2 regions of the Serratia montpellierensis genome follow, and region 1 is predicted to be linked to the other one. Evidence: predicted binding sites of a transcription regulator. Region 1 holds the regulator's gene; the other holds the start of a gene.
What was found. The regulator PurR, encoded in region 1, represses purine synthesis genes. The targets are predictions, from matches to a motif close to CANGCAAACGTTTGCNTG.
Positions count from the first base shown of each region.

Region 1 (7,342 bases):
CGGCAGCAGCAGCAGGGCGGTGATGGCCAGCAGCACGGCGAAGATCGCACGCCAGCTGGCGTGGTTCAGCAGCCAGGCGCCCAGCAGCGGCGCCAGCGCCGGCGACAGCGCGACCAGCGGCATGATGGTGGCGAATACGCGATTGGCCTGGCCTTCGCGATAGCGGTCGACCACCAGCGCTTGCCAGATGGCGGCGGCGGAGCAGACGCCAACGGCCTGGATAAAACGCAGGATCCAAAGCTGCACGGCGTTCTCCACCCACAGCATGCCCAGGCAGCCGACGGCGAACAGCGTCAGGCCGATCAATAATACCGGTTTGCGGCCCAGGCGGTCGGAGAGCGGCCCCCACAGCAGCTGCGCGAAGGCGAAGCCGGCCAGGAAGATGCTCAGGCTGGCGCTGACCGCGCCGGCGGAAATTTGCAGTTCCTCCCGCATGGCGCCAAAGGCGGGCAGGTACATATCGGTCGCCAGATAACCCAGCATGCTCAGGCCGGCGAGATAGAACATAAAACCAAAGGAATTTCGCATGGTATTTCTCGTTAATATTTTAGTGTCGCAGGTTTTTAGCGCCGGCCAGTGTATCCGGCTGGATCTCTGCTTGTGAAACGGTAATATTTGCAAAGTGCTGTTAAAAAAATTGAAGGCAAAGCGATGTGGTCTGAATATTCTCTTGAAGTGGTCGACGCGGTGGCGCGTACCGGCAGTTTCAGCGCGGCGGCGCAGGAGCTGCACCGGGTGCCGTCGGCGGTGAGCTACACGGTACGGCAGCTGGAACAATGGCTGGCGGTGCCGCTGTTTGAGCGGCGTCACCGTGATGTGGAGTTGACGCCGGCCGGTGCGCTGTTTATCAAGGATGCGCGAGTTGTTATCAAAAAAATGCTCGACACCCGCCGCCACTGTCAGCAGGTGGCCAACGGGTGGCGCGGCCAGCTGAATATCGCCGTGGACATCATCGTCAAACCGCAGCGCAGCCGCCAGCTGGTGCTGGATTTTTACCGGCATTTCCCCGATGTCGAACTGATGTTGCAACCCGAGGTGTTTAACGGCGTGTGGGATGCGTTAGTGGACGGCAGAGCGGACATGGCGATCGGTGCCACCCGCGCGGTGCCGGTCGGCGGCGGCTTCGCCTTTCGCGACATGGGGTATATGAACTGGCTGTGCGTGGTCAGCCCACAGCACCCGCTCGCGCAACTGGCAGGGCCGCTGAATGACGATCGGCTTAGGCCGTACCCTGCGCTTTGTCTGGAAGACACTTCGCGCAATCTGCCCAAGCGCGTCACCTGGACGCTGGATAACCAGCGGCGGCTGGTGGTGCCGGACTGGACCTCGGCGCTCGACTGTCTGTGCGCCGGGTTGTGCGTCGGTATGATGCCGGCGCATCTGGCGCTGCCGCGGGTGCAGCGCGGTGAGTTGAAGGCGTTGCAGCTGCAGCAGCCGTTTCCCGCCAGCCCGTGCTGCCTGACCTGGCAGCAGGATAAACCGTCACCGGCGATGAGCTGGCTGCTGGCGTATCTGGGCGATGGGGAGACGCTGAATCAGGAGTGGCTGAGCGAGGCGAAGCCGGAAGCCGCGCAGGCTTCCGGCGCGGGGGATTAGCGGCGGTAGTCGATGAACGGCCCGTCGGCGACCGAGCGGCGTTCGATCAGCTTCGGATGCACTTCGATCACCTGCGACTCTTCGCGCTTGCTGATGATGCGATCCAGCAGCATGGTGAAGGCCATTTCGCCCAGGCGCTCTTTCGGCTGGTGAATGGTGGTCAGCGCCGGGGTGAAGTAGCGGGCGTTGCGCACGTTGTCGTAGCCGATCACGGAAATATCCTGCGGCACCCGCAGGCCCAGCTCGTCGGCGGCGCAGATGGCACCCATCGCCATGATATCACCGCCGCAGAATACCGCGGTCGGCCGCTGTTTTTGCGACAGAATTTGGTGCATCGCCTTGTAGCCGGACTCCGGCTCGAAGTCGCCCTGGACGATCCACTCTTCGCGAATGTCGATATGCGCTTCCTGCAGCGCCTTCATAAAGCCCTGGTGACGGCCGCCGCCGGTGTTGCGCGACAGCTGGCCCGGAATGGCGCCGATCTCGCGGTGACCGCGTTCGATCAGGTAACGGCCGGCCAGATAGCCGCCTTCGAATGCGTTATCGATGATGGTGTCGGTGAAGTCGCCGCGCGCGGCGCCCCAGTCCATCACCACCATCGGGATGTTACGGTAGTCTTCCAGCATGCCCAGCAACTGATCCGGGTACTCGGAGCACATGACCAGCAGGCCGTCGACGCGCTTTTGGGCCAGCATCGCCAGGTAGGCGCGCTGCTTGTCCAGATTGTTGTGCGAGTTGCACAGGATCAGGGTGTAGCCTTTGCTGTAGCAGCTGTTTTCCACCGCTTCGATCACTTCGGCAAAGTAGGGGGCTTCGCTCGAGGTGGCCAGCAGGCCGATCGATTTGGTGTGATTGACTTTCAGGCTGCGCGCCACGGCGCTCGGCGAATAGTGCAGCTCTTTAATGGCGGCCCACACGGCCGCTTTGGTCTCTTCGGCGACGAAACGAGTCTTATTGATGACGTGCGAAACGGTGGTGGTGGAAACGCCCGCGCGTTTGGCCACATCTTTAATCGTTGCCATGTAAGGAATGACTCCTGAACTCACATGTTTACAGCATGTAAGTGTGATGTTAATCGTTTGCCTACGTAGATCCTTCTCCAGAGAAGCGAAAACTGAGTTTTTAGTGTGTTGAAGTCTTCAGCGCTTAATCAGGAGGGGCATGGATGCCGGTACGCAGTTGTGAACTGCGAATTTTGTCGCATATTGAACAAAAGTGGAAGAGGTAATCGAGATTATAAACCGGGAAATGATAACAAGATTTTATCGGCGAACTGTGGGAAAATGATTTGACGTACTAATTGTGCGCCTTTTATCCTTAGGAAAGCCTATTTTAAAGGAGTTGTCATGGATACCGAATTGAAGATGTCGCTGTTCACTACCGTCTGCGCGTTGGCGGTCATTATCGCTTTCAGCTTCGTTGCCGCGTTGAATTGATTTCCCGCCGGCGATAAAAAAGGCGCAGCCTGGCTGCGCCTCATCACCTCAGAACCTGGCGTAAGCGCAGGTTTTCCGCTGCGAAGGTCCAGTTGACCAACGCCCAGAAGTTTTCCAGGTATTTTGGACGCGCATTGCGGTAATCGATGTAATACGCGTGTTCCCACACGTCAACTGTCAGCAGCGGTTTGTCTTCACCGGTCAGCGGGGTGGCCGCGTTGGAGGTGTTGACGATCGCCAGCGCGCCGTCCGGTTTTTTCACCAGCCAGGTCCAGCCTGCACCGAAGTTTTTCACTGCGGCATCGGTGAACTGCTCTTTGAACGCAGCGAAAGAGCCGAAGGATTTGACGATCGCCGCCGCCAGTTCGCCCTGCGGTTCACCGCCGCCCTGTGGTGACAGGCAGTGCCAGTAGAAGGTGTGGTTCCACACCTGCGCGGCGTTGTTGAAGACGCCGCCGTTAGAGGTCTTGATGATCTCTTCGAGCGATTTGCCCTCGAACTCGCTGCCTTTCACCAGGTTGTTCAGGTTAACCACGTAGGTGTTGTGGTGCTTGCCGTAGTGGTATTCCAGGGTCTCGGCGGAGATGTGCGGCTCGAGCGCGTTTTTCTCATACGGTAATGCAGGTAATTCAAACGACATTGCTTCCTCCTTTACAGCGCCATTCGCTTCCCGCCGGGCGAGAATCATATGGGCCGTTTTTTATTGTGGTCATTCAATCTTAACAATTTTCGTCATAAAAAACAGGAAGAAAAGCGAGAAATGCGCGTGGGGCGGTGCGATGGGCGATAGCTTGAGCAGGCGGTTGCGACCAGGGCCGCAACCGCGCAAAACAGGGAATTAACGGATAGTTTTCGGCGTCACTACGCGGCGTGCGCCGATGTAGTGGTTTTGCCAATAGTCGTTATCGAGCTGGCTGATGCGGATCTCTTCGCCGGTGCGCGGCGACTGGATGAATTTGCCGTTGCCGAGGTAGACGCCAACATGGTCCGCCACGCCGCGGTTGTTGATGCGGAAGAACACCAGATCGCCGCTTTCCAGTTCGCTTTTCTTGATCGGCGCCGCATCGCGCAGGTGATACATCTCGTTGGCGGTGCGCGGCATCTTGATTTTCACTACGTCTTTGTAGGCGTAATAGATAAGGCCGCTGCAGTCGAAGCCGGTGCGCGGCGAGCTGCCGCCCCAGCGGTAAGGTTTGCCCATCTGGCCCATCAGCTTGGCCATCGCGGTTTGTTTGGCGTGTTGGTAGCGTTTTTTGTGGGCGGGACTGAGTTTCAACGGCTTTTCTTCACGCGCCAGTTTGGCGGTGGCCATACCGGCTTCGCGGTGGCGGCCATAGCCTTTTTTATAGCCCTTTTTCGGCGGGGTAACTTTAATCTTGGCTGTTTTCTGCGCTTTGGCCTTGGGTTTGGCGCTGGCGATCTTTTTCGCGCTTTTCTCGCTTTTCGCCTTGGCGGTCTTGGCTTTTTTCTCGGGAGCCGTCACTTTGGCTTTTTTAGCGGCTTTGTCCGCTTTCTTTTTTCTGCGGTCATCGGGCCGCGCTTCATTAGCATGGCTTTTACGCTGCTCGGCGGCAACACGCGCCTGTGGCGCAGCGTGCGCCAAATTGAAGAAGAGCTGCGTAAACAGCAGCGCAAAGAGCGTAAGAATTAAACGCATGTCGACGTCACCAACCTTGGCCCCGAAACGGATATCGAAAGAGTTACAGTATTCCCGAATTTCGCCATATAAAACAGCGAAGAACTCATAAATAATAATCCATATTGTGAGAAAACGTTAATGACATTTTTTTTGGTTTAAAATCAGCCCGTTAATGTATGAAAAAACGCCAGGGGGCGGCGGCGGATATAATTAAGCCGCGTCGTCATCGCGGCGCAATATATTAGTGAAATGGTCGGATTAAAAATGTTATTCTCAACGTATGTTTTGACCGGAATGACGTGGCCGGTGAAACGCGATCGGCGGCGGGCGAATATCCTTGCAAAAGATGGCGTTTTCTTGCGACTGTTCCAGCCGCTACAATAGCCCGCGTGATGCATGTTGTAGCCATGAAATGTGGCTTGAGGAAGCAATAAATGACGACGACACTTGAAAAAATTCAGCACCAGATCGCTGAAAACCCGATTCTGCTGTACATGAAAGGTTCGCCAAAGCTGCCGAGCTGCGGTTTCTCTGCACAGGCTGTGCAAGCGCTGTCCGCCTGCGGCGAGCGTTTCGCCTACGTGGATATTCTGCAAAACCCGGACATCCGCGCCGAGCTGCCAAAATACGCCAATTGGCCTACGTTCCCACAGCTGTGGGTAGACGGTGAGCTGGTCGGCGGTTGCGATATCATCATCGAGATGTATCAGCGCGGCGAACTGCAGCAGCTGATCAAAGAAACGGCAGAAAAGTATAAAGCGCAGGAAGACCAGCAGTCTTAATCGACAGGCTTGCGGTTATCGCGTATCGGGCGGCGCCAGTGCAAACTGGGCCGCCTTTTTTGTTGGGCTTATTCGGCGAGATCGCCGGCGGGCAGCGGCCAGCCGCCGAGGCGTTTCCAGCGGTTAACCAGCTCACAAAACAGCAGGGCGGTTTGTTCGGTGTCGTACAGCGCGGAGTGTGCCTGGCTGCTGTCGAACGGCATGCCGGCGGCGATGCAGGCTTTCGCCAGTACCGTTTGGCCCAGCACCAGACCGCTCAGCGCGGCGGTATCGAAGGTGGCGAACGGATGGAACGGGTTGCGCTTCAGGCCGGCGCGTTCGGCCGCGGCCATCAGGAAGCTGTGATCGAAGTTGGCGTTGTGCGCCACGATAATGGCCCGATTGCAACCGCGATCCTTGAGCCCTTTGCGCACCGCTTTGAAAATGGCGTGCAGCGCGTCGTATTCGCTGACCGCGCCGCGCAGTGGGTTGTGCGGATCGATGCCGTTAAACGCCAACGCTTCCGGCTGCAGGTTGGCGCCCTCGAAAGGCTCCACGTGGAAGTGCAGGGTCTCGTCCTGCTGCAGCCAGCCATCTTCATCCATTTTCAGCGTGACGGCGGCGATCTCCAGCAACGCATCGGTATTGGCGTTGAAGCCGGCGGTTTCAACATCTATTACTACGGGATAAAACCCACGAAAACGACCACTCAGGGCGTTAAGATCACTTTTTTCGGCCATCAGTTTCTTATCTTCATCGAATGCAGCGCGCATTATGGCAAATTTTGCGCCCGGTTGCAGGCGCTATCGCGCGGAGAATCAGCAGGGCGCCAGCGCGCCCTGAAGGGGAGGCTTAGTGGCCGAGGCCCTGACCGGCGTGTTTGTTTTCGATCAGCTCGATTTTGTAGCCGTCCGGATCTTCGACAAAGGCGATTACCGTGGTGCCGCCCTTCACCGGACCGGCTTCGCGGGTGACCTTGCCGCCTGCGCGGCGGATGCTGTCGCAGGTGGCGGCAACGTCGTCCACGCCCAGCGCCAGGTGGCCGAAGGCGGTGCCCATGTCGTAGCTGTCGGTGCCCCAGTTATAGGTCAGTTCGATAACCGCACCTTCGCTCTCTTCCGTATAGCCGACGAAAGCCAGCGAGTATTTGTACTCCGGATTTTCGCTGGTGCGCAGCAGGCGCATGCCTAATACCTTGGTATAGAAGTCGATGGCGCGTTGCAGGTCACCGACGCGGATCATGGTATGGAGTAAGCGCATAATTCCTCTGGATTGACTGTGCCGTGGCAGACGGCGGGTGGATTGAAGCACAAGCGAGTATAGCCTTGTCCCGCAAGGGAATTCAACGTGACGATTGAGTGACAATGTCACCTATTGGCTTCGCGCCGAGGGTGTCTAAATATTGATCGAGTGTACCGATCGATACGAAGTAATTGATCTGCACAATCAATTATCAATTCCTCACGTAACCGTGTAGAAATTGAACTGCAGCATAACCAACACCAGGGAACCCCGGCCCGCCTTGTGCGGGCCTTTTTGCGCGTGGCACATAAAAAAACGGCCAGGCGGTTGCGTGGCCGTTGGAGTCAGGACGAGTTACTTCGCCAGAAACGGATAGTCGGTATAGCCTTCGGCGCCGCCGCCATAGAAGGTTTCCGGCTTAGGCTCGTTCAGCGGAGCGTGCTGACGGAAACGCTCCACCAGATCCGGGTTGGCGATGTAGCTGCGGCCGAAGGCCACCGCGTCGATGAAGCCTTTTTCGATCAACGCTTCGGCTTTTTCAGCGGTGTAGGCGCCGGCACCGACAATCACCCCTTTAAAGTGGGCGCGCACCGAGTCGCGGAAGGCGTCGGAATACGGTTTGCCGCCGGCCCAGTCCGGTTCGGAGATGTGCAGGTAGGCGATATTGC
Region 1 is NZ_VOSN01000022.1:361,518-368,859, forward strand. It holds gene punC (purine nucleoside transporter PunC) at 1-528, opposite strand, end outside; gene punR (DNA-binding transcriptional activator PunR) at 652-1,596, shown strand; gene purR (HTH-type transcriptional repressor PurR) at 1,593-2,618, opposite strand; gene cydH (cytochrome bd-I oxidase subunit CydH) at 2,943-3,032, shown strand; gene sodB (superoxide dismutase [Fe]) at 3,076-3,672, opposite strand; gene FUU19_RS23985 (C40 family peptidase) at 3,871-4,689, opposite strand; gene FUU19_RS23990 (Grx4 family monothiol glutaredoxin) at 5,106-5,453, shown strand; gene rnt (ribonuclease T) at 5,522-6,205, opposite strand; gene gloA (lactoylglutathione lyase) at 6,285-6,692, opposite strand; gene nemA (alkene reductase) at 7,029-7,342, opposite strand, start outside.

Region 2 (7,342 bases), on a different contig from region 1:
GAATAAATCAAGGGCGGGGGATCCCGCCCTTATTGCTTTTTGTCGGTACCGCGATCAGTCGTCGGTCACGTCGTGCGGCTTGCGCCCCAGCTGCCAAATCTTCTCCGCATAATGCCCCAGCGCCCACAGGCTCAGGCCGAGCAGCACGAAGAAAACCGCCTTCGGCATGCTGTCCCAGAAAAACTCGAACAGACGGGTATACAGGTTAATGCCGAGGAAGGTCAGCCCGAAGCCGCGCAGCATGGTGTCGTCATGCTTCAACCCCAGCCAGATGGCGGCGAGGGCAGCCAGCCCGAACAGCAGGCTCCAGTGGAACAGCTCGATCTGGCGCGCGCTGTACCAGCTGTCGAGATCGCCGTAGTTGCCGAAGATAGACAGCAGCCACAGGGCGATAAACAGGTACAGCAGGCCCATCGCCAGCGACACCCGCTGCAGACCGCGCTGCGCCAACAGCGGCCGCAGCAGCAACGCGGCGGCGATCAGCACTGCACCAAAGGCGATAAAGCGAATCGGGTAGCTCATGCCGAGCCAGTAGGCCCCCCAACCGGACAGGTAACCGGTCTCGGCGCCGAAGGCGTTGCCGAGCGACAGCAGGGCGAACCACCACACCAGCCCGGAGCGGCTGAACCAGCCGATCGCGCCGTACAGCAGCGCGGCGAACAGCAGCAGCACGGAAACCCGGCCGCTGCCGTTATCCAGCCAGACCCCCAACTGCCATAAGGCGCAGGCGGTAAGCAACACGGCGACAAACAGCGCCGCCTCGTTGCCGTAGCGTTTTTCCGGGTGGCGCCGGCGGCGACGCAGCGCCCAGACGTAGGCCAGCGCCGCCAGTACGCCGGCGATCGCCATGCGCACCGGCGCGTCGAAGCGGAACAGTCCGCTGAGCCATGCAAGCAGTTCGCTGTCGGCGAACAGGCTGGTGACGGCGATCAGCAGCGAGGCCAGCGCGGCGAGAAACGCATAGCGCGCCAGCCGCCGCCAGTCGAAAGGCTGCACGTCCACATGCTGCAGCAGTTGCTGCCGTTGTTCGGGCGTCAAGGCGCCTTCCCCAACCCAGCCGTCCAGCGCCTTGCGCACCACGGTGGCGTTCTTTTTACTGAGTTTCATGCTTCTTGTCCCTGAATCACACGCTGATTTGGCCAGTATAGCCATTGGCGGGCGGCTACGACAAAGGGAGGCTAGTGTGTATAATGCCCGCCGCAAAAGCGCACGAGGAATTATGCGATGACTGAATATAATGATGAGTACTGGATGCGTCAGGCATTGCAGCTGGCCCTGCGCGCGCAGGAAGAGGGCGAGGTGCCGGTGGGTGCGCTGCTGGTGCTGGACAATCAGGTCATCGGCGAGGGCTGGAACCGCCCGATTGGCCGACACGATCCTACCGCACACGCCGAGATCATGGCGCTGCGCCAGGGCGGCGCGGTGCTGCAAAACTACCGCCTGCTGAATGCCACGCTGTACGTCACGCTGGAGCCCTGCGTGATGTGCGCCGGTGCGATGGTGCACAGCCGTATCCGTCGGTTGGTGTATGGCGCCGCCGACGAGAAAACCGGCGCGGCCGGTTCGCTGGTGGACATTCTGCGCCATCCGGGCATGAACCATCAGGTGGAGATCGTCTCGGGCGTGCTGGCGGACGAATGCGCCGCCACCCTGAGCAATTTCTTCCGCCTGCGCCGCGAACAAAAAAAAGCGCTCAGGCTGGCGCAGCGGGCGGCGGATAAGCCGGAATAATCAGTAGTTGAGCGCCAGTTCCGGCATCACCGTCGGATAGCCTTTCCCCAACGCCTCCTGCTCGGCGGCCGCTTGCGTCGCCTTTCTCTCTTTTTCCTGCAGATAGCCCACCAGGCTGACCTGGTAGCGGCGGATATTTTCTACATAGTTGTAGGCTTCACGCCCGCGCGCATAGCCGTAGGTCAACTGCGGGTAGTAGCGTTTTTGGCTGAGCATCGGCAGGCGCTGTTTGACGTCGACCCAACTGTCCGGATTGCCTTTTTGCGTCTTGGTCAGCTTGCGCGCGTCCAGCATGTGGCCCCAGCCCATGTTGTAGGCCGCCAGCGAGAACCAGATGCGCTCGTCTTCCGGCACGCTGTCCGGCACCTTGGCCATCAGCCGCTGCAGGTAAAGGGCGCCGCCCTGAACGCTCTCTTCCGGATCGAGGCGGTCGTTGACCCCCAGGCCGTCGGCGGTGGCGCGGGTCAGCATCATCAGGCCGCGCACGCCGGTGGGCGAGGTGGCCTGCGGATTCCAGTGCGATTCCTGATAGGCGATGGCCGCCAGCAGCTTCCAGTCGATCTCGTTGGCGTGCTTCTCGAACAGCGGGCGGAAGTTGGGCAGCACCGAATCGATGGCCGACAGGAAGGTTTTGGTGTCCACATAGTCGAAGCTGCCGACGTGGCCAAGGTACTTCTCTTCCAGCCGCGCCAGGGTGCCGTCGTCTACCATCTGGCTGTAGAAGTCCAGCATCGCCGCGTACAGGCTGTCGTCGCCGTCGCGTTTCAGATACCAGGTGACCGGCTCTTCGTCGGTGACGTCGAACGCCACCGCCAACTGCGGATGGATGCGCTGCAGCAGCGCGATGGTCACCGAATCGCCGAGGGTGTAGTCCAGCTTGCCGTCGGCAACCCGCTCCAGCAGCTCTTTGGAGGTGAGATCGCTGGAGGCTTCCCAGGCGAGATCCGGGTATTTATCCTGTTTGAGCTGCTTTAGCGTGCTGACGTGCGCAGAACCGGAGGCGACCGCCAGCTTGCCTTTAATGTCGGCGAAGCCTTTTGGCCGCGGGGTGCCCAGCCGGTACACCAGCTGTTGGGAAACGGAGTAGTAGGCGGGGCCGGTGCGTGCGCGGCTGAGGCGCTCCTGGTTGTAGATAAGGCCTGCCGCCAGCAGGTCGGCGTCATCGTCGTCCAGATCGTCGAACAGGTCATTGATGTTCTGATGGGGGATCACCACCAGCTTTACCCCGAGGTAGTTGGCGAAGCGCTTGGCCAGTTCGTAGTCGAGCCCACCCGGCCCTTGCTTGGTGTTGAAATAGGTCAGCGGTGAATTCAGCGTGCTGATACGCAACTCGCCGCGGGAGATGATCTCCTGGAGTTGCCCGCCCTGGCCGCTGCGCCAGGTAATATTGGGCCACAGCGCGAGAGCCAGAAGCAGGGTGACAACGCCGATGAGGATGTAGTTTATTTTAAGACGTTTCAAATAGTTATCCAGTGGTGGCACAGGTACACCGGCGACGACAACCGCGACTTTTCTCATGGTTAAATCACCAGTGCGGGGGGCATTTTGCGCAACAAAACGCCAGTGTGCAACTTTATTGACACGTTATGACAATTCGACGGTGCGGCACGCTTTTATCAATAATCCCTACGCAAACGGTTTCGTCGGCGGCGAGGATTCTCTATAATGACGCGCGTTTTCCCCTGTTGCGCCCAATGAAGCGTCTTATCCGTCGCTTCGAAGACGAGAGAACTTTGATTATGGAAATTCTGCGTGGTTCGCCCGCTTTATCGGCTTTTCGCATTACCAAACTGCTGTCCCGCTGCCAGGACGCTCACCTGCCCGTCAGTGATATCTACGCCGAGTACGTCCACTTTGCCGATGTCAGCGCACCGCTGAGTGCCGAAGAACACGCCAAACTTCAGCGGCTGCTCAAGTACGGTCCTTCTCTCGCCGAACACGCTCCCGAAGGTCGGTTGTTGCTGGTCACGCCGCGTCCGGGCACCATTTCTCCCTGGTCTTCCAAAGCCACCGACATCGCCCACAACTGCGGTCTGCAGCAGGTGGTGCGCCTGGAGCGCGGCCTGGCGTTCTACGTCAAGGCACCCGAGCTGACGGAAACCCAGTGGCGCCAGCTTGCCGCGCTGCTGCACGATCGCATGATGGAAACCGTCTTTAGCGAGCTGCAACAGGCCGAACAGCTGTTCGCGCACCATCAGCCGGCGCCGTATCAGTCGGTCGACGTGCTGGGTGCAGGGCGCACCGCGCTGGAGCAGGCCAACCTCCGGCTCGGCCTGGCGCTGGCGCAGGACGAGATCGACTACCTGCTGAATGCCTTTACCGGTTTGGGGCGCAACCCGACGGATATCGAACTTTATATGTTCGCGCAGGCCAACTCTGAGCACTGCCGCCACAAGATTTTCAATGCCGATTGGATCATCGACGGCGAACAGCAGCCTAAATCGTTGTTCAAGATGATCAAGAACACCTATGAGCAGACGCCGGACTATGTGCTGTCGGCGTATAAAGACAACGCCGCCGTGATGGAAGGTTCGCAGGTCGGTCGCTTCTTCGCCGCGCCGGACAACGGCACGTATGATTACCATCAGGAAGACGCGCACATCCTGATGAAAGTGGAAACCCACAACCACCCGACGGCGATCTCACCGTGGCCGGGCGCCGCGACCGGCTCCGGCGGCGAGATCCGCGACGAGGGGGCTACCGGCCGCGGCGCCAAGCCGAAGGCCGGCCTGGTCGGCTTCTCGGTGTCCAACCTGCGCATTCCCGGCTTTGAACAGCCGTGGGAGCAGGATTTCGGCAAGCCGGAACGCATCGTCACCGCGCTGGATATCATGACCGAAGGCCCGCTGGGCGGCGCGGCGTTCAACAACGAATTCGGTCGTCCGGCGCTGCTGGGCTACTTCCGTACCTATGAAGAGCGCGTCAACAGCCACAACGGCGTTGAGCTGCGCGGCTACCACAAACCGATCATGCTGGCGGGCGGCATCGGCAACATCCGTGCCGATCACGTGCAGAAAGGGGAAATCACCGTCGGCGCCAAGCTGGTGGTGCTGGGCGGCCCGGCGATGAATATCGGCCTGGGCGGCGGCGCGGCCTCGTCGATGGCGTCAGGTCAGTCCGATGCCGATCTGGACTTCGCTTCGGTGCAGCGCGACAACCCGGAAATGGAGCGCCGCTGTCAGGAAGTGATCGACCGCTGCTGGCAGTTGGGTGACCAGAACCCGATCCTGTTTATCCATGACGTCGGCGCTGGCGGCCTGTCCAACGCCATGCCGGAGCTGGTGAGCGACGGCGGCCGCGGCGGCCGCTTCGAGCTGCGCGATATCCTCAACGACGAGCCGGGCATGAGCCCGCTGGAAGTGTGGTGCAACGAATCGCAGGAACGTTACGTGATGGCGATTGCCCCGGCGCAGATGGCGCAGTTCGACGAGATCTGCCGCCGCGAGCGCGCACCTTATGCGGTGATCGGCGAAGCGACCGAAGAACAGCACCTGACGCTGAACGACCGCCACTTCGACAACCAGCCGATCGACATGCCGCTGGACGTGCTGCTCGGCAAGACGCCGAAAATGACCCGCGACGTTACCCGCCTGCAGGCGCATGGCGAGGCGGTGCAGCGTGAGAACATCACGCTGGCCGACGCGGTGAAACGCGTGCTGCATCTGCCGGCCGTTGCGGAGAAAACCTTCCTGATCACCATCGGCGATCGCACCGTTACCGGCATGGTGGCGCGTGACCAGATGGTCGGCCCGTGGCAGATCCCGGTAGCCGACTGCGCGGTGACCACCGCCAGCCTGGACAGCTACTACGGCGAAGCGATGTCGCTCGGCGAACGTGCGCCGGTGGCGCTGCTGGACTTCGCCGCCTCCGGCCGCCTGGCGGTCGGGGAAGCGCTGACCAACCTGGCCGCCACGGAAATCGGCAGCCTGAAGCGCGTGAAGCTGTCCGCCAACTGGATGGCCGCCGCCGGCCACCCGGGCGAAGACGCCGGCCTGTACGAAGCGGTGAAAGCGGTGGGCGAAGAGCTGTGCCCGGCGCTGGGCATCACCATTCCGGTGGGCAAAGACTCCATGTCGATGAAAACCCGCTGGCAGGAAGGCAATGAACAGCGCGAAATGACATCGCCGCTGTCGCTGGTCATCACCGCCTTCGCCCGCGTGGAGGATGTGCGCCACACCGTGACGCCGCAGCTGCGCACCGATAAGGGCGACAGCGCGCTGCTGTTGATCGACCTGGGCAACGGCCATAACGCGCTGGGCGCCACCGCGTTGGCGCAGGTTTATCGCCAGCTGGGCGACAAACCGGCCGACGTGCGCAACGTTGCGCAGCTGGCGGGCTTCTTCAACGCCATGCAGCAGCTGGTGGCCGATCAAGCGCTGCTGGCTTACCACGACCGCGCCGACGGTGGTCTGCTGGTGACGCTGGCGGAGATGGCCTTCGCCGGTCACTGCGGCGTAGACGTCAATCTCGACGGCCTCGGCGACGATGCGCTGGCGGTACTGTTCAACGAAGAGCTGGGCGCGGTGATCCAGGTGAGCGCTGAACGTCTCGACGACGTGAAGCAGGCGTTCGCGCAGCACGGTCTGACCGACAACGTGCATCACATCGGCAGCGTGCAGGCCGGCGATCGTTTCGTCATCACCCAACACGGCAAGGCGCTGTACAGCGAAAGCCGCAATACGCTGCGCACCTGGTGGGCGGAAACCACCTGGCAGATGCAGCGGCTGCGCGACAACCCGGCGTGTGCCGATCAGGAACATCAGGCCAAACAGGATGAACAAGATCCCGGCCTGAACGTGAAGCTGACCTTCGCACCGGAGGAAGACATCGCCGCGCCGTACATCGCCAAGGGCGCTCGCCCGAAAGTGGCGGTGCTGCGCGAGCAGGGGGTGAACTCCCACGTTGAAATGGCGGCGGCGTTCCACCGTGCCGGCTTTGACGCGGTGGACGTGCACATGAGCGATCTGCTGGCAGGGCGCCGCGATCTGCAGGATTTCCATACGCTGGTGGCCTGCGGCGGTTTCTCTTACGGTGACGTACTGGGCGCCGGCGAAGGCTGGGCGAAGTCTATCCTGTTCAACGAGCGGGTGCGCGACGAGTTCGAAGCGTTCTTCCACCGTCCACAGACGCTGGCGCTGGGCGTATGCAACGGCTGCCAGATGATGTCCAACCTGCGCGAGCTGATCCCGGGCGCCGAACACTGGCCGCGCTTTGTGCGCAATCTGTCGGATCGCTTCGAGGCGCGCTTCAGCCTGGTGGAAGTGGCGGCCAGCCCGTCGCTGTTCCTGCAGGGTATGACCGGTTCGCGCATGCCGATCGCCGTTTCCCACGGTGAAGGGCATGTCGAAGTGCGCGATGCGGCGCATCTGGCGGCGCTGGAAAGCCACGGTTTGGTGGCGCTGCGTTTCGTCAACAACGCCGGTCAGGTGACGGAAGCTTACCCGGCTAACCCGAACGGTTCGCCGAACGGCATTACCGCCGTGACCAGCGCCAACGGACGTGCCACGGTGATGATGCCGCACCCGGAACGCGTGTTCCGCACGGTGAGCAACTCCTGGCACCCGGAAGAGTGGGGCGAGGACAGCCCGTGGATGCGCATGTTCCGCAACGC
Region 2 is NZ_VOSN01000019.1:91,964-99,305, forward strand. It holds gene yfhb (phosphatidylglycerophosphatase C) at 1-6, shown strand, start outside; gene FUU19_RS20355 (DUF2157 domain-containing protein) at 55-1,107, opposite strand; gene tadA (tRNA adenosine(34) deaminase TadA) at 1,225-1,731, shown strand; gene mltF (membrane-bound lytic murein transglycosylase MltF) at 1,732-3,192, opposite strand; gene purL (phosphoribosylformylglycinamidine synthase) at 3,468-7,342, shown strand, end outside.
Region 2: the regulator PurR is predicted to act here: its motif matches at 3,359-3,376, upstream of purL (phosphoribosylformylglycinamidine synthase).